One region of the Enterobacter cloacae complex sp. HYC003_NIDB genome, then DNA from elsewhere that is predicted to be linked to it. Evidence: predicted binding sites of a transcription regulator. Region 1 holds the regulator's gene; each other region holds the start of a gene.
What was found. The regulator PurR, encoded in region 1, represses purine synthesis genes. The targets are predictions, from matches to a motif close to CANGCAAACGTTTGCNTG.
Positions count from the first base shown of each region.

Region 2: a site for PurR is predicted at 4,103-4,120, ahead of purT (formate-dependent phosphoribosylglycinamide formyltransferase). Genes of this name have one in related genera too.
Region 3: a site for PurR is predicted at 3,850-3,867, ahead of cvpA (colicin V production protein). Genes of this name have one in related genera too.

Region 1 is NZ_CP114220.1:2,818,717-2,824,865, forward strand. Features, by position in the region: gene sodB (superoxide dismutase [Fe]) at 1-16, shown strand, start outside; gene O1722_RS13410 (MFS transporter) at 54-1,220, opposite strand; gene cydH (cytochrome bd-I oxidase subunit CydH) at 1,382-1,471, opposite strand; gene purR (HTH-type transcriptional repressor PurR) at 1,769-2,794, shown strand; gene punR (DNA-binding transcriptional activator PunR) at 2,812-3,723, opposite strand; gene punC (purine nucleoside transporter PunC) at 3,836-5,035, shown strand; gene cfa (cyclopropane fatty acyl phospholipid synthase) at 5,334-6,149, shown strand, end outside.
Region 2 is NZ_CP114220.1:2,000,147-2,006,295, reverse strand. Features, by position in the region: gene O1722_RS09415 (carbon-nitrogen hydrolase family protein) at 1-513, shown strand, start outside; gene exoX (exodeoxyribonuclease X) at 537-1,199, shown strand; gene ptrB (oligopeptidase B) at 1,181-3,256, opposite strand; gene O1722_RS09400 (tellurite resistance TerB family protein) at 3,332-3,982, opposite strand; gene purT (formate-dependent phosphoribosylglycinamide formyltransferase) at 4,154-5,332, shown strand; gene kdgA (bifunctional 4-hydroxy-2-oxoglutarate aldolase/2-dehydro-3-deoxy-phosphogluconate aldolase) at 5,407-6,048, opposite strand; gene edd (phosphogluconate dehydratase) at 6,088-6,149, opposite strand, start outside.
Region 3 is NZ_CP114220.1:1,489,957-1,496,105, reverse strand. Features, by position in the region: gene argT (lysine/arginine/ornithine ABC transporter substrate-binding protein ArgT) at 24-806, opposite strand; gene O1722_RS07105 (UbiX family flavin prenyltransferase) at 1,096-1,665, opposite strand; gene purF (amidophosphoribosyltransferase) at 1,755-3,272, opposite strand; gene cvpA (colicin V production protein) at 3,306-3,794, opposite strand; gene dedD (cell division protein DedD) at 4,015-4,710, opposite strand; gene folC (bifunctional tetrahydrofolate synthase/dihydrofolate synthase) at 4,700-5,968, opposite strand; gene accD (acetyl-CoA carboxylase, carboxyltransferase subunit beta) at 6,039-6,149, opposite strand, start outside.

The DNA.
Region 1 (6,149 bases):
GAACTTCGCCGCGTAAGAGACACGCAGAAGGGGCAGCCCTTCTGCGTTTTTGTTTATTCCGCCGTACACACCGCTTCAGGCTGTTTACGACCAGACATCATCACCAGCAGCAGGCCGAGTGCAGCAATGATCGCCCCCATCACCGGCACAAAGCTGTAACCCAAACCACCTGAGATCACCGCCCCGCCCGCTGCGGCACCCAGCGCATTGCCCAGGTTAAACGCACCGATATTCACCGACGAAGAGAGCCCCGGCGCTTCGTGCGCAACGCGCATTACGCGCATCTGCAACGGTGGCACCACGGCAAAGGTTGCGGCGCCCCAAACCACCATGGCAATCGCGGCACCCACTTCGTTACGCGCCAGCCACGGAATCGCCACCATGATGACAATCAGCAGCGTTAAAAAACCTTTCAGTGTTCCACTGACGGAGCGGTCGGCAAATTTCCCGCCGAGATAGTTGCCAATCGAGAACCCGACACCAATTAGCACCAGCATCGCGGTAACAAAGAGTGGCGTTGCGTGGGTAATGTCGTGCAGCACCGGGGAGATATAGGTGTAGAGCGTAAACATCGCCCCGGCCCCCAGTACCGTGGTAAGCAGCGCGGACAACACCTGAGGACGCATCAGCACCGCCAGCTCTTTACGTACTTCCGGACGTTCTCCCGCACTTCCTTTCGGCAGTGAGAAGAACAGCGCAACCATCGCGACCACGCCCAGTCCGGCGGTTGCGAGGAAAGACATACGCCAGCCGATGGCTTCTCCCAGCCAGGTGGCAGCGGGAACGCCGCCGATATTAGCGATGGTGAGGCCCATGAACATAGTGGCTACCGCGCTGGCCTGCTTATGTTTTGGCACCACGCTGGCGGCAACAACCGAGCCCAGTCCGAAGAAGGCGCCATGGTTGAGGCTGGTCAGAATGCGCGAAAGCATCAGAGTGGTGTAATCGGGCGAAATTGCGGAAAGCACATTTCCGAGAGTGAAAATCGCCATCAGGAAAATCAGCGCATTGCGGCGAGCGCGGTGGGAAAGCAGCAGCGTCATCAGCGGCGCGCCCACCATCACGCCAATCGCGTAGGCGCTAATTAACATACCGGCCGCAGGAATTGAGACGTCCACACCCCGGGCGATAACAGGCAATAACCCCATAGGGGAGAATTCAGTGGTGCCAATCCCAAAGGCGCCAATCGCCAGGGCCAGCAGGGGAAAATTGATTTTCATGAAGAGACTCCGGATACCGTGCCATAACCCGGCACAGAACTAAGAAGTCAAAAGCATGACATCAATCACAAAAAATGAGAAGTTAACATTTTGGCAAAAGATTTTTGCCGGAGAGGTAACAATAGCGGCAAGAGAGGGAGAAGGTTCTCCCCCCTCCTGAATCAGTGCAGCGCAGCGGTTAAACCACCCGCAACAATCAGGGCAAGAACAACAATGGTGGTAAACAGCGAAAACTTCAGATCGGTACTCATCAATTTTTCTCCTTTTATTCACCCTACGAAAAGTGAGCTTGCTCATTTTTACACAGTTCAGGTCAAAAATCTTCCAGGATTTAAGCGGATATCCACTTTACCTCTTCCCCTTTTCATCAAGATAGGACAAAATTCCACGCTAAATTTATTAGCGTACCGGCCACTGACCCCCTCCTGACGTCCTGTGTCGTTTTCCCGGCGTGTCGCAACTCATGTTTGCGTGATAAGGGTGAGAGAAGGCAAACGTTTACCTTCAATTTTTTCAGGAGCTTAGGATATGGTCTGGAGTGACATTTAATGGCAACAATTAAAGACGTAGCAAAACGCGCAAACGTTTCCACCACAACCGTATCACATGTTATTAACAAAACGCGTTTCGTCGCTGAAGAGACGCGTAATGCCGTCTGGGCGGCAATCAAAGAACTGCACTACTCGCCAAGTGCCGTCGCCCGCAGCCTGAAGGTTAATCACACCAAATCGATTGGCCTGCTGGCCACCAGCAGTGAAGCGGCCTACTTTGCTGAAATCATCGAAGCCGTTGAAAAAAACTGCTTCCAGAAAGGCTATACCCTGATTCTGGGCAACGCGTGGAACAACATTGAAAAACAGCGCGCTTACCTGTCAATGATGGCGCAAAAGCGCGTCGACGGCCTGCTGGTAATGTGTTCTGAATACCCTGAGTCGGTCCTTTCCATGCTGGAAGAGTATCGCCACATTCCGATGGTGGTCATGGACTGGGGCGAAGCGCGCGCAGACTTCACCGACTCCGTAATTGATAACGCCTTTGAAGGCGGCTACATGGCGGGGCGTTATCTGGTAGAACGCGGTCATCGTGAAATTGGCGTGATCCCGGGTCCGCTGGAGCGTAACACCGGAGCTGGCCGTCTGGCCGGTTTCATGAAAGCGATGGAAGAGGCGCTGATCACCGTGCCGGAAAACTGGATTGTTCAGGGCGACTTCGAGCCGGAGTCGGGCTATCGCGCCATGCAGCAGATCGTCTCCCAGCCGCATCGCCCTACCGCGGTGTTCTGCGGCGGCGACATCATGGCGATGGGCGCGCTCTGCGCGGCGGATGAACTCGGCCTGCGCGTCCCGCAGGATATCTCGGTGATCGGCTATGACAACGTGCGCAACGCCCGCTTCTTTACCCCGGCGCTGACCACCATTCACCAGCCGAAAGATTCGCTGGGTGAAACGGCCTTCAACATGCTGCTGGACAGGATCGTCAACAAGCGTGAACAGTCCCAGTCCATTGAAGTTCACCCGCGCCTGATTGAACGCCGTTCCGTTGCGGACGGTCCGTTCCGCGACTACCGTCGTTAATCACTTTACGGGACCAGCTATGCTGGTTCCCGCAACCACTCCCGGTTCAGCGTTTCGCTGTCGCCCAGATAATCCAGCAGCCAGTCCATGGCGGGCGAGACGTCGTTTTGCTGCCACGTCAGACAGCACGCGGCATCCGGGAAGGGGTTTTCCAGCGTCAAGGCCACCCACTCTCCCGCATCGATGCGCGGGCGCGCAAAATGCACCGGCACCATGCCAACGCACAGCCCCGCGCTCAGACAGGTGGCCGACGACTCCCAGTCCGGCGCGACCACGCGGCGCTGATTATCCAGCAGCCAGGTAATGCGCTTGGGCAGCGAGCGGGAGGTATCTTCCAGCACCAGCGAGGGCCAGTTGCGTAAGGTGTCATCGCTCAGCGGACCTTCCTGCGCCGCCAGCGGGTGATCGCGCGCGACCACGCAGGTCCAGCTCAGCATGCCCATGTCGCGAAACGCGTAGCGCCCCCCAACCGGGATCGCCTGGGTTGCACCAATCGCCATCTCCGCCCTGCCGTCCGCCAGCGCATCCCAGACGCCGTTGAACACTTCCTGCGAAACACGCAGTTCGACGTCGGAAAAATGACGATAGAAATCGACGATCATCTGCCGGGTCCGCTCCGGCTTAACGATGTTATCCACCGCGATAGCGAGATGCCCGCGCCAGCCGTTGGCGATCTGCTGGCACTGCTCACGGGTGATCTGCATTTTTTTGATAACAGACCGCCCTTCCTTCAAAAACCACGCTCCGGCAGGCGTGAGCTCCACGTCGCGATGGCGCCGCTCGAACAGCGGGACCGCCAGCCACGCTTCCAGCTGGCGCACCGTATAGCTGATAGCCGAGGGAACGCGATGCAGCTCCTGGGCGGCACCGGTAAAGCTGCCGTTACGCGCCACGGCATCAACCACTTCAAGGGAATAATCTGACCACATCTTTAGCCTGCAAATTTTTTGAATGCACCCGCCAAATATTAGCGTTTCACAAGCCGCTTTGCACTCCCTACACTCTGCGCCAACGTACACCTGCCTCCTCAGGAGAAAAAAAGTGCAACCCAGGAAAGGATTTTTAGTCTGGCTCGGCGGCTTAAGCGTGCTGGGCTTTTTGGCGACCGATATGTATCTGCCCGCGTTCGCCGCGATGCAGGAAGATTTGCAAACCCCTGCCGCCGCCATCAGCGCCAGTTTAAGTTTGTTCCTCGCTGGCTTTGCTTTTGCGCAATTGCTGTGGGGGCCGCTCTCGGATCGTTTTGGCCGTAAGCCCGTCCTGTTGTTGGGGCTGGCGATTTTTGCCGTAGGCTGTCTGGGCATGATGTGGGTCCGCGATGCCGCCTGGCTGCTGGCGCTGCGCTTTATTCAGGCGGTCGGTGTCTGCGCCGCTGCGGTCACCTGGCAGGCGCTGGTGACCGATTACTACCCCGCCTCGCGCACTAACCGCATATTCGCCACTATTATGCCGCTGGTCGGCCTGTCGCCGGCGCTTGCCCCGTTACTGGGCAGCTGGATCCTCGCGCATTTCGACTGGCAGGCTATTTTCGCCACGCTCTTTGCTATTACGCTGGTCCTGATGCTGCCTGCTTTCGGGCTTAAACCTGCGCATAAAAAAGAGACGCATCCGGACGCAAAGCCCATCACCTTTACCTCTTTACTGCGGTCGAAAGCCTATCGCGGTAACGTGCTGATTTATGCTGCCTGCTCTGCCAGCTTCTTTGCCTGGCTGACCGGTTCGCCGTTCATTCTGCATGACATGGGCTACAGCCCGGCGGCTATCGGCCTGAGCTATGTACCACAGACCATCGCCTTCCTGGTGGGTGGCTATGGCTGTCGCGCCGCGCTGCAAAAATGGGAAGGCCAACAGATGCTGCCCTGGCTGCTGGTGCTGTATGCCCTAAGCGTGATTGCGACCTGGGCTGTCGGCTTTATTCCCGGCGCCGGGCTTGCAGAAATTTTGATTCCGTTCTGCGTCATGGCGATCGCTAACGGGGCTATCTACCCTATCGTTGTAGCCCAGGCGTTGCGTCCATTCCCGCAGGCGACAGGCCGCGCTGCCGCGCTGCAAAATACCCTGCAACTTGGCCTGTGCTTCCTGGCAAGTCTCGTGGTCTCTGCGTTGATTGCAACCCCGCTGCTCACCACCACCAGCGTGATGCTGGTCACCGTTGCGCTGGCGGGATTGGGCTATCGCATGCAGTCCTCAGCCCATCGCGAGCAGAGTGAAAACGCGCAGACAGAAACGTCGCACGCCTGATTGCGCGGGAAACTATGTTAAATACCAGTGATTAGGTTGCTAACAATTTTCTGTTGAATCACCAAATTTTGCGGCCTATACTAAATTTGGTTCGATTAAATACGATAAATATTAAGTGTTAACGGGAGCCGGAGCGCTCCCGTTTTACCATGGAAGGCATTTCGGCAAGGGTTATCTCCCTTCCTCTGTTCTACGTCGGATATTAGCCTCGCGGGCATTTACCGTGAGATTTCTCACAAACCAAAAAAGCGTCTACGCTGTTTTAAGGTTCTGATCACAGCAAGGTGATGGAGAAGCTATGAGTTCATCGTGTATAGAAGAAGTCAGCGTTCCGGACGATAACTGGTCCCGGATCGTCAGTGAACTGTTGGGACGTGCGGGCATTACGATTAATGGCTCATCCCCCTCCGATCCCCAGATAAAGCATCCCGATTTTTTCAAACGCGTGTTACAGGAGGGGTCGTTAGGGCTGGGTGAAAGCTATATGGACGGCTGGTGGGAGTGTGAGCGGCTGGATATGTTCTTCTCCAGCGTATTACGCGCCGGTCTTGAAAAACAGCTCCCTCGTCATTTCAAAGATACCTTACGCATTGCCTCCGCCCGCCTGTTCAATCTGCAAAGTAAAAAACGGGCGTGGATCGTCGGTAAAGAGCATTACGACCTGGGCAACGATCTGTTCAGCCGTATGCTCGATCCTTTAATGCAGTACTCCTGCGGATACTGGAAAAAAGCGACGACCCTGGAAGAGGCGCAGCAGGACAAGCTGCAACTGATCTGCGATAAATTGCAGTTACAGCCCGGTATGCGTGTGCTGGACATCGGCTGTGGCTGGGGTGGTCTTGCCTGGTTTATGGCGAAAAATTACGGCGTCAGCGTAGCCGGCGTCACGATTTCCGCTGAACAGCAGAAGATGGCGCAGGAACGCTGTCTGGGTCTGGATGTTGATATTCGGCTTCAGGACTACCGCGACCTGAACGAGCAGTTCGATCGCATTGTTTCCGTAGGTATGTTCGAGCACGTGGGGCCGAAGAACTACAAGACTTACTTCGAGGTCGCCGATCGTAACCTGAAGCCTGAGGGAATTTTCCTGCTACACACCATCGGCTCTAAACGC
Region 2 (6,149 bases), 820 kb from region 1:
CTTACCGGCCCAGGCGGAACATCCTTACCCCCACCCCCTGACGATTTGCAGCTTGCCCCCCTCCTTCACGCTGCCCAGTCACGTTTCATCACGGTGATAGCTGGTATTACACTCCAGCAACACGGCCAGCGCCAGAAAGGACTCGCGCTTTTCACCCCTAACCTGTCGACCATCCGGCGTTATCCGCAGGGCAACGGTGCGGGTGTTATTCCTGGCGATAAACGGTTAACCATCGTGGATAACCAGGCTGACGCCCCGGAACTGGACCCGGAGGCAACGCTGTTCACCAGCAGCCTGGCCGTGGGCGAGCATCGCTGGCGGCAATCCATCGGTTCGTTACAACGCTTCGCGCACAAGTACGCCATCGCGGTATTAATGGCGAACGCGCGCGGCGGTAGCGCGTTATGGGATGAAAAAGGTCAGCTGATCGTACGTGCGGATAAGGGAGAACTGCTGCTAACCGGTTCTTTAGGCCAACAGGGTTGGCAAGGCGATATCATTCCATTAGGCTAGGCATTTTGGATCAGGAGCGATCAATGCTGCGCGTTATCGATACCGAAACCTGTGATTTGCAGGGTGGAATTGTGGAAGTCGCTTCTGTCGACGTGATTGACGGAAAGATAGTCAACCCCATGAGCCATCTGGTGCGCCCGGATCGTCCCATCAGTGCGCAGGCGATGGCGATACATCGTATTACGGAATCGATGGTGGCGGATAAGCCGTGGATTGAAGAGATCATCCCTCTTTACCACGGTAGCCAGTGGTATGTGGCCCATAACGCCAGCTTTGACCGCCGCGTGCTGCCGGAGATGCCCGGCGAATGGATTTGCACTATGAAGCTGGCGCGCCGTCTGTGGCCGGGGATCAAATACAGCAATATGGCGCTGTATAAGTCGCGTAAACTCAGCGTGCGGACGCCGGAAGGGCTGCATCATCACCGCGCTCTTTACGACTGCTACATCACCGCAGCGCTCCTGATTGATATCATGAATACTTCCGGCTGGACGCCAGACGATATGGCGACCATTACCGGGCGCCCCGCGCTACTGACCACCTTTACGTTCGGAAAATATCGCGGGAAGCCAGTATCGGAAGTGGCGGACAAAGATCCGGGCTATCTGCGCTGGCTGTACAACAACCTCGACAGAATGAGCCCGGAACTGCGCCTGACGCTGAAGCATTATTTAGGCGAAGCCTGAGTCCCCGCCCGGCCTGGCAGCGTATCCTGCGCCAGGCCAATCAAAAAGGCGTACTCCAGCGCCACCCCTTCATAGGATTTAAATCGCCCTGATTTCCCTCCGTGCCCCGAGTCCATATCGGTACACAGCAGCAGCAAATTATCGTCAGTTTTCAGCTCACGCAACTTCGCCACCCATTTCGCGGGCTCCCAGTACTGTACCTGAGAATCGTGCAGGCCGGTGGTCACCAGCATATGCGGATAGGCTTTCGCCTCGACGTTATCGTACGGGCTGTACTCTTTCATGTAGCGATAATAGGTTTCATCCTGCGGGTTCCCCCACTCCTCAAACTCCCCGGTGGTCAGTGGAATGGACTCATCCAGCATGGTCGTCACCACGTCCACAAACGGCACCTGGGCGATAACGCCTTTAAACAGTTCAGGCCGCTGGTTGATCACGGCGCCCATAAGCATGCCCCCGGCGCTGCCTCCCATGCCAAAGCAGAGCTGCGGATCGCCATAACCCTGCGCGATCAGCGCATCGCAAACATCAAGGTAGTCATTAAAGGTATTTTTCTTTTTGAGAAATTTTCCGTCTTCATACCAGTGCTGACCCAGCTCGCCGCCGCCGCGAATATGGGCAATCGCATAAACAAAACCGCGGTCGAGCAGGCTCAGCCTGCTGCTGCTGAAATCGGCGTCCATGCTGGATCCATAGGAGCCATAGCCATAGACGAGGATGGGGTTTTTACCTTTGTTGAAGTGCGCCTTGTGATAGACGAGCGACACTGGGACTTCAACGCCGTCGCGTGCGGTCACCCACAGGTGCTCACTGCGATAATTTTCCGACTCAAAACCCCGGACCTCAGCCTGTTTAATCACCTGACGCTGCCCGGTGTCCATATCCAGTTCAAACAACGTATCCGGGGTGGTCATCGACGAATAGCCGTATCGCAGGCGGGACGATTCCGGTTCCGGGTTAAAGCCGATCCACGTTACGTAAGCCGGGTCATCGAACGCAATGCCCACCACTTCGCGGGTTTTGCGGTTGATTTGGCGGATACTGGTCAGTCCGCGCTGACGCTCTTCCACCACCAGCCAGTCGGTAAACAGGGTGAACCCCTCCAGCATCACCTGATCGCGCGCGGGAATTAACACTTCCCATTTGCGTTCATCGCGCACTTTGGTTTTATAAAGGCCAAAGTTTTTGCCCTCGCGGTTCGAACGCAGGTAAAAGCTGTGCTGGAAGTGATCCAGGCTGTACTCATGATCTTTACGGCGCGGCAGGAAGCACAGAGGCTGCGCATCCGGCAGCTCTGCATCCAGCAGCAGCACTTCTGAGGTGGTGGCGCTGGAGAGGAAAATGATCACGTAGTGGCGAGACGACGTTTTGTGCAGGCTGACATAGAACGTCTCATCTTTTTCCTCATACACCAGTTCATCGTCGGCGGAATCGGTCCCCACCGTATGACGCCAGACCTGATAAGGCAGCAGCGTTGAGACATGCTTTTTAACGTAGTAAACCGTTTCTGAATCGTTACCCCAGACGAAATCGGGGGAGACATTATCCAGCATTTCGGGATACCAGTTTCCCGTTTCAAGATTGCGGAAACGCAAACCGTACTGGCGGCGGGAGAGGTAATCCTCAGCCAGCGCCATAATGGCGTTATCGGGGGAAATGGACATGCCGCCCAGCGTATAAAACTCACTGTGGGCAGCACGTTTGTTGGCATCCAGCAGGATCTCCCATTCATCCCACTCGGCGCTCAGCACAGACTGGCGCTGGTAGATGGGATATTCGTTTCCCGGCTCATAAATATGGCGATAGCGATAACCGTTTTTGCACCACGGGGCAGAGACATCACGCTGGGGGATACGCTGCACCATTTCCTTCAGAAGTTGATCCTGAAGCGCCTGCTGGCTGGCCATGACCTGGCGGCCATAGTCGTTTTCCTCGTGCAGATAGTCCAGCACCTCTGGCCGGGAACGAGAATCGTCCCGCAGCCAGTAGTAGTTATCGATACGCGTATCGCCATGCGTGGTGATCGCATAAGGAGTACGTCGGGCTTTTGGAGGCATGGCATTCTTACTTTTTCGTTTTACATCCTATAAGGTTGGCAAAACACGCGTATGATGCAAGCGAAACATGGCCTTCTAGCCCACGAGGGTCTGCTTCTGCTGCTGAATATCCTGCTCAATTCCCTCACGAACGTCCTGTGGGATCTTCAGCGCATCGCCCAGGGCGTTCAGGTAGCTGCGCTCCATAAAGTGATCGATATCGATGGCGGCACAGCTCAGAAAATAGAGTTCCAGCGCCTCTTCTTCGTTTTTCACGCTTTGCGCCAGACGCTGCGGATCAAGCGGCTGTTCGATGGCCTGCGCCACCAGCGCCCTGCCCTGTTCCTCAACGCCCGCTTCCCGCATCTGCTGTTCAATTGCGGCACGTTCACTGGCATCAATATGCCCGTCGCTCTTGGCCGCAAAGACCAGGGCGAGGATCAACCGCTCGGTGCGTAAATCTAACGGCGATACCTGCTTCCCGTATTGCGGTTCATCCTGATGCGCGCTGCGCACCTTGTCTTTGTATTTGTTCCATAAGACGGAGCCTGCAATAGCCCCTCCGCCCGCCAGCAGCGCGCCGGTACCGTATTTGGTAAGCAGTTTCCGCGATGATTTATTGGCAACCAGCAAACCGGCCAGCCCGCCGAGCGCACCCGGCACCAGCAGCTTGCTCAGACCCTGCTCGCCGGACGACGAGCCTTTTTGTCCCAACAGGGATTGCAGTTGATTCATCCAGCCTGACATATTTTTCCTCACGTAACAGTGCGTAACCTTCACAGCCTAAGCGAGCGGGTGTCAGGAAATGTCTGTCAGTGCTAAAGAAGCGCAAATTTCCCTGCTGTCCGGTTATCCCCATACAAGACAGACGCAAACGTTTTCGTTTATACTGCCCGCATCTTTTTCAGGGGGATTTTTATGACTCGTTTAGGAACCGCGCTGCGTCCCGCCGCGACGCGCGTCATGCTGTTGGGATCGGGTGAACTGGGTAAAGAAGTGGCCATTGAATGCCAGCGTTTAGGTGTGGAAGTAATTGCGGTGGACCGTTACGCGAATGCGCCCGCCATGCACGTCGCGCATCGCTCGCACGTCATCGATATGCTTGACGGTAATGCGCTGCGGGGGTTAATTGCCGACGAAAAACCGGATTTCGTGGTACCTGAAATTGAGGCCATTGCCACTGAGATGTTGATTGCCCTTGAACAGGAAGGCCAGCGCGTGGTGCCCTGCGCCACTGCGGCAAAACTGACCATGAACCGGGAAGGCATTCGTCGCCTGGCGGCAGAAGAATTACAGCTCCCGACCTCCAGCTACCGTTTTGCCGGGGATAAAGCTGCGTTTCTCCAGGCCGTAGAGGAGATTGGCTACCCGTGCATCATTAAGCCGGTAATGAGCTCCTCCGGCAAAGGGCAGAGCTTTATCCGCGACAGCAGCACGCTGGACAACGCCTGGGACTATGCCCAGCAGGGCGGCCGAGCCGGGGCCGGGCGCGTCATCGTGGAAGGCGTGGTGAAGTTTGATTTTGAAATTACCCTGCTCACCGTCAGCGCCGTGGATGGCGTTTATTTCTGCGACCCGATTGGTCATCGCCAGGAAGACGGCGATTATCGCGAATCCTGGCAGCCGCAGCAGATGAGCGCGCTGGCGCTGGCACGCGCACAGGAGATCGCCCGCAAGACGGTGCTGGCGCTGGACGGCTACGGCCTGTTCGGCGTGGAATTGTTTGTTTGCGGCGACGAGGTGATCTTCAGCGAAGTCTCCCCTCGTCCGCACGATACCGGGATGGTTACGCTGATTTCACAGGATCTCTCCGAGTTCGCGCTGCACGTACGCGCTTTCCTCGGCCTGCCGGTTGGCGGCATCCGTCAGTACGGCCCGGCAGCCTCGGCGGTGATCCTGCCGCAGCTGACCAGCCAGAATGTCACCTTTGATAACGTCGAAGGTGCGGTTGGCGCAGGCTTGCAGGTCCGGCTGTTCGGCAAACCGGAGATCGACGGAAGCCGTCGTCTGGGCGTGGCATTAGCTACCGGGGAAAATGTGGACGAAGCCGTCGCGAGAGCAAAAAGAGCGGCTGCGAACGTCAGCGTAGCAGGATAAAAAAACGGGCCGAAAGGCCCGTTTTAACTGTCTGGCTGGCCGGGTTAGGCGCAGCCGACACCCGGCAAACAAACTTACTGTTTCGCGCCTTCTACCGCTTCGCGAGCCAGTTTAGTGATGCGATCCCAGTCGCCTGCTTCCAGCGCATCCGCCGGAACCAGCCAGGAGCCGCCGATGCACAGCACGCTTTTCAGCGCCAGGTAGTCGCGGTAGTTGGCCGGAGAGATGCCGCCCGTTGGGCAGAAACGCACCTGGGAGAATGGGCCCGCAATGGCCTGCAACGCTTTGGTGCCGCCGTTCGCTTCAGCCGGGAAGAATTTGAACTCTTTCAGGCCGTAGTCCATGCCCAGCATCAGTTCAGAAACGGTGCTGATACCCGGGATCAGCGGAATAGAACCTTCGGTTGCGGCTTTCAGCAGCGGCTCAGTCAGCCCCGGGCTGATGGCAAACTGTGCGCCCGCTTCGGTCACTTCCGCCAGCTGCTGCGCATTCAGAACCGTACCGGCACCAATGATCGCTTCCGGCACTTCTTTGGCGATAGCACGGATCGCATCCATCGCACAGGCGGTACGCAGGGTCACTTCCAGAACGCGAACGCCACCCGCAACCAGCGCCTTCGCCATTGGGACAGCGTGCTCCAGTTTGTTTACCACAATAACCGGCACGACAGGGCCAGTGGTCAGGATTGCTTCTGCACTTGTTTTCCAGTTTTTCATCAGAGTTTTCTCTCGCCAGATCGTTAAAATCAAGTCGTCTTAAAACGTAATACAGGTTGCGCCCTGCTCCGCACCGGAGAGTTTCTCACGCAACGCACCAA
Region 3 (6,149 bases), 1.3 Mb from region 1:
CTTCAGTGCATCTTATTCAGGCATTAATCACCGTAGACGTTGAAATCGAAGTATTTCTTCGCCAGTTTGTCGTAGGTACCGTCTTTACGCAGCTCATTAAACGCTTTGTCGAAGGCGGCTTTCAGCTCGGTATCATCCTTACGCAGGCCAATACCGGTACCGTCGCCAAAGTATTTTTTGTCTTTTACCGACGGGCCGGCAAAGGCGTACTCTTTACCCGCAGGCTGTTTCAGGAAGCCTTCGCTCGCGGCGACTTCATCCTGAAACGCGGCATCCAGACGGCCTGCCGCCAGGTCAGAGTAGATCAGATCCTGGTTCTGGTAAGCCACAACATCGACGCCCTTCTCGCGCCAGTTAGCATTGGCGTAACCTTCCTGGGTCGAGCCCTGAAGCACGCCAACATGTTTGCCTTTCAGCGAGTCGATGGTCGGCTGGATTGGCGAGCCTTTCGCGGCAATCAGACGTGAGTCGGCAGCGTAGAGCTTCTCAGAGAAGGCGATCTCCTGCTGACGTTTTTCCGTGATGGAGAGAGAAGAGATAATGGCATCAATTTTCTTGGCTTTCAGCGACGGGATCAGCGCGTCAAAGTCACTGCCCACCCATGTGCATTTCACTTCCATGCGTTTGCACATCTCATTTCCCAGATCGATATCAAACCCCACGAAGTCGCCTTTCGCATCCTTGGAGGAGAATGGCGCGTAGGTTGCGTCTGTACCGATACGAACTGTCTGTGGAAGCGCTGCATAGCTACTTGCTGCTGCACTCAAGCCCACGAGCAAAGACAGAGCCAGAACCGTCTTCTTCATACATTTACCCTCAAGAACCGTGATTTTATTATGGTTTATGTTGTGTGTTGTGTTGCAGGCTGTTCTTGCAGGTCTTATGCCACATTGTCGTCGGGTTAAAACTTCGACGTTAAATATGTTAATAAAACGTTGCATACTGCCTTAATGGTGAAAGATAGCAGGTCTGCCGAACGAACCGGAAAGAGAAAAAGGGAAAAAGCGAATTAAATGTCGAGGATATGATCGCGGTTGCAGTTTTGCCCTGAAACAGGGCAAATTGTCTTTTCATGCACCTTGTTTGTGCACAGCTTCACGCCCCCTGCCAGCGGGTAAAGAGATCTTCCGGCAGGTCGATATCGAACTGATCCAGTACGCGGTTAACGGTCTGGTTGATGACATCGTCCAGCGTTTGCGGACGATGATAGAACGCGGGGACCGGCGGCATAATCACGGCCCCCAGTTCGGCTGCCTGCGTCATTAAACGCAGATGTCCCAGGTGCAGCGGAGTTTCCCGCACGCAGAGCACCAGAGGACGACGCTCTTTCAGCACCACATCCGCTGCACGCGTCACCAGCGTGTCGGTATAGCTGTTTACAATGCCGGAAAGGGTTTTAATCGAACAGGGCAAAATAACCATGCCGGCCGTTTTAAACGAGCCCGAAGAGATGCTGGCGGCGATATCGCGGGCATCGTGGACAACGTCAGCCAGGGCCTGAACGTCGCGCAGGGAGAGATCGGTTTCAAGAGAGAGGGTCTGACGCGCCGCCTGGCTCATCACCAGATGGGTTTCTACGCCTGCAACGTCACGCAGCACCTGTAAAAGCCGGACGCCATAAATCGCGCCGCTGGCACCGCTGATCCCTACAATGAGTCGTTTCATGATTTTCGCCCTTGCTGATTTCAGGGCAGACTGTGCAGGATTTTACGGGGAGTTGCAAGTGAGGGCGAACGCCCTCACCTGCATACGCATCAACCTTCGTTGTGCATCTCTAAGCTTTCGAGATCGTTTTGCAACTGGACGGCTTTCGCATCGTCGTTACGCAGCGAATCCAGATAGTCGAGATACTGCTGGTCAACGTCTTTCGTTACGTAGATCCCATTGAATACCGAGCATTCGAACTGCTGAATATCCGGGTTCTCGGCGCGCACCGCGTCGATCAGATCGTTCAGATCCTGGAAAATCAGGCCGTCGGCACCGATGATTTGCCGAATTTCGTCTACTTCACGACCGTGAGCAATCAGCTCGTTAGCGGTTGGCATATCAATGCCATACACGTTCGGGAAGCGAATTTCCGGCGCTGCGGAGGCGAGATACACTTTCTTCGCCCCGGCCTCACGCGCCATCTCGATGATCTGCTCAGACGTCGTGCCGCGCACAATGGAGTCGTCCACCAGCAGCACGTTCTTGTCGCGGAACTCGGCACGGTTAGCGTTCAGCTTACGACGTACGGACTTACGACGCAGCTGCTGGCCCGGCATGATAAAAGTGCGGCCCACGTAGCGGTTTTTTACGAAGCCCTGACGGTACGGCTTGTCCAGAATACGGGCAATTTCCAGCGCGATATCACAGGAGGTTTCAGGGATTGGGATCACGACATCAATGTCGAGATCGTCCCACTCGCGGGCAATCTTCTCGCCCAGCTTCGTCCCCATGTTGACGCGCGCGCTGTAAACGGAAATCTTGTCGATGAACGAGTCCGGACGCGCGAAGTAAACGTATTCGAACAGGCACGGGTTGCTCACCGGGTTGTCGGCGCACTGACGGGTAAACAGCTGGCCCTTCTCAGTGATGTAGACCGCTTCGCCTGGCGCGACATCACGCAGGAATTCGAAGCCCAGAGTGTCCAGCGCCACGCTTTCGGAGGCAACCATGTACTCGGAACGGCCATCGCCGAGGTCACGTTTGCCGAGCACCAGCGGGCGAATGCCGTTTGGATCGCGGAAGGCCACCATGCCGTGACCGATGATCATCGCCACGCAAGCGTACGCGCCACGGATCAGGCGGTTAGTCGCGGCAACGGCGGCAAAAATGTTGTCTGCTTCCAGCGGATAATGGCGGAAGTTATCCAGTTCGCTGGCAAAGATATTGAGCAGGATTTCAGAATCAGAGGTGGTGTTAATGTGGCGACGTTTCTCTTCGAACAGCTTTTTACGCAGCTCGTGGGCATTGGTCAGATTGCCATTGTGGGCAAGCGTGATGCCATACGGGGAGTTAACGTAAAAAGGCTGAGCCTCAGAGGCGCTGGAACTGCCAGCAGTAGGATAACGAACGTGACCGATCCCCATATTACCTTGCAGACGCTGCATATGGCGGGCTTCAAACACATCGTTTACCAGGCCATTCGCCTTGCGTAAACGGAAGCAGTTGTTTGCATCAATGGTGATGATACCCGCAGCATCCTGCCCACGGTGCTGAAGCACCGTTAACGCGTCATAAATCGACTGGTTTACCGGCATGAAACCGGCGATACCGACAATACCGCACATTCGTCTTTTCCTCGTTAAGCCACATCTCAGGGTTTATGCCCTGGGCAAGAAACTCGACGAGCTTTGCAGATAGTCAAAGAACCATCTGATGATGAAGCTGAACTCCGGAATGAGCTGCGATTTTTGCCAGTCTTCACTTTTGGAGAACCCGGTAAAGGTATCCAGGAAGAACAGGATCGCGGCCACAATGAGCACGCCTCGCAACGCGCCGAAACAGATGCCGAGTACCCTGTCCGTTCCTGACAGACCGGTTTTCTCGACCAGCTGACCTATCACGTAATTGACGATAGCGCCGACAATCAGCGTCGCGATAAACAGCACCGCGATGGCGATTCCGTTTCGGACCAGTTCATCTTCAAAGCCCGTGAACCAGACAGACAGGTAAGTGTAGTAATGACTGGCAACAAAGAAAGCACAACCCCAGGTTACCAGCGATAACGCTTCACGAACAAAGCCACGGATCAGGCTAACCAGACAGGAAAAACCAATCACCGCAATGATGGCGTAATCAATCCAGACCATATGTGTCCCACGATTAAACGCCCTGTCATCCAGTTCGGGGCGAATTCTAACAGAAAAAGAAAACGTTTGCGTAGGGATTTCCTTCCCACGCGTAAATAAAAAAGGCGCTGAAAAAATGCTCAACGCCACCGCACCTTTGACGTTTCTGTGAACGTCTGCCTCCCCCTCACCCCGGCCCTCTCCCTCAAGGGAGAGGGTTAGGGTGAGGGGGTAATTTCTATCAGTTTGCGCTGTAGTTCATCACCACACCGCTCAGGCCGGAGATTTGCTTCAGCTCGCCAAGCGAACCTTTGAGCTTATCTTTAGACGCATCCGGCCCGACGAGGATACGGGTAATTTTACCCTGTACCGGCGTGGTGGGTGAAGTATAAACACGGTATCCCGCGCCGCGCAGTTTACTCACGATCTCATTGACCTTATCTGCATTTTTCAACGCACCGAGCTGAACGACATAGGCTTTACCCGTAGGGGCGGCCTCCTGCTGGGTCTGTTTGGCCGGTGGCGGCGTTTCCGTTGCCGCAGCCAGCTGCTCGTCGGCTTTGTCACGCTGCGGTTTAGGCTGCGTTTTCTCTACCGGCTTCGGTTTTTCAACCGGTTTGGGTTGCTCTACCGGTACAGGATCGATTTCAACGTTGTTATTCGCGGCCAGACGCGACGGATCAAGAGACGGCGCGGCTGCATCACCTGCGCGCACCTCTTCCGCTGCACCTTCTGGCGGCTGGGCAGGCAGCGCCTGCGTTGCCGCTGGCAGCATATCGGGCTCGTCGCGATCGCCCGGTTTGGGTACCAGCGGAATGGCCGCAAATTCATCCTGGTAATGCTTTTTTTGCCCGTCGAGCAGTCCCGGGAGAATAATCACCCCGAGCGCGACCAGCACAATGGTTCCTGTTAAACGGTTCTGAAACTTACTCGCCACCGGTTCTCCCCGCGTCCATCACTTCCATGACATGTGCCACCGTGTGGAATGACCCACACACCAGCACGGTATCTTCTGGTTTAGCCTCCGCCATCGCGGCACGCCAGGCCGAAACCACACTGCTGTAGATTTCGCCTTTGCCGAGATGTTCCATCAACTGCTCAGCAGTCGCGCCGCGCGGCCCTTCCAGAGGAGCACAATACCAGCTATCGACCACACTCTCCATGCAGGCCAGCGTGCCGCCGATATCTTTATCATGAAGCATACCGATAACCGCCAGCACGCGCCCGGTTTTTGGTAACGATTTGAGACGTCCTGCGAGGTACGCCGCCGCATGCGGGTTATGTGCAACATCCAGAATCAGACGCGGCGACTCACTTACAATCTGAAAACGTCCCGGCAGCAGTGCGTTCTGAATGCCGTCGCGGATCGCCTGCTCACTTACCGCTAATCCGCTGGCGCGCAGGGCTGCCAGCGCAGTCGCCGCGTTAGGCTGTGGCACCTGCGGAAGGGGCAGACTCTCCAGCACGCCCTGCGCATCGCTGAAGCGCCAGCCTTTGTCCTGCACCTCATACTGCCAGTCCACGCCGCGACGCAGCAGACGAGCGCCCTTCTCTTTCGCTACCTCAGCAATGGTGTGCGGCATGTCCGGTTCGCCTACCACGGCAGGCTTATTGGCCCGGAAAATACCGGCCTTCTCACGGCCAATGCTCTCGCGGTCCGGGCCCAGCCAGTCGGTGTGATCCAGCGCGATGCTGGTGACGACGGCGACATCCGCATCCACCATATTGGTGGCATCCAGACGCCCGCCCAACCCCACTTCCAGGATCACCACGTCCAGCTGCGCCTGCTTAAACAGCCACAGCGCCGACAGGGTGCCGTATTCGAAATAGGTTAATGAGGTTTCGCCGCGCGCAGCTTCGATAGCGGCAAACGACGCCGTATGGGCGGATTCCGCCAGCTCGGTGTTTTGCACGCGCACGCGCTCGGTATAGCGCACCAGATGCGGCGAGCTGTAAACGCCAACCTTGTACCCCGCCGCCATCAGGACAGATTCCAGCGTGCGGCAGGTGGTGCCTTTACCGTTAGTGCCGGCCACGGTAAATACGAAAGGCGCGGGTTTCAACACGTCAAGACGCGCGGCAACCTGGCTTACGCGCTCAAGGCCCATGTCGATAGTTTTACTGTGCAGGTTTTCCAGATAAGAAAGCCACGCGGCCAGGGGCGACGTGGCTTGAGGAATGCTTTTATTTTCCATGATGCCCGGTTGTCATTAACGGTTTAGAAAGCAAAAGGGCAGCGCCATTCGGCCCTGCCCTTTTCAGTTATCAGGCCTCGGGTTCCTGATCCGGTACCACCACGCCTTCGCGCGGCTCGTCCGGGTTCGGCGCCGGCAGATTCATCAGCTTCGCCAGGACGCTTGCCAGTTTCAGGCGCAT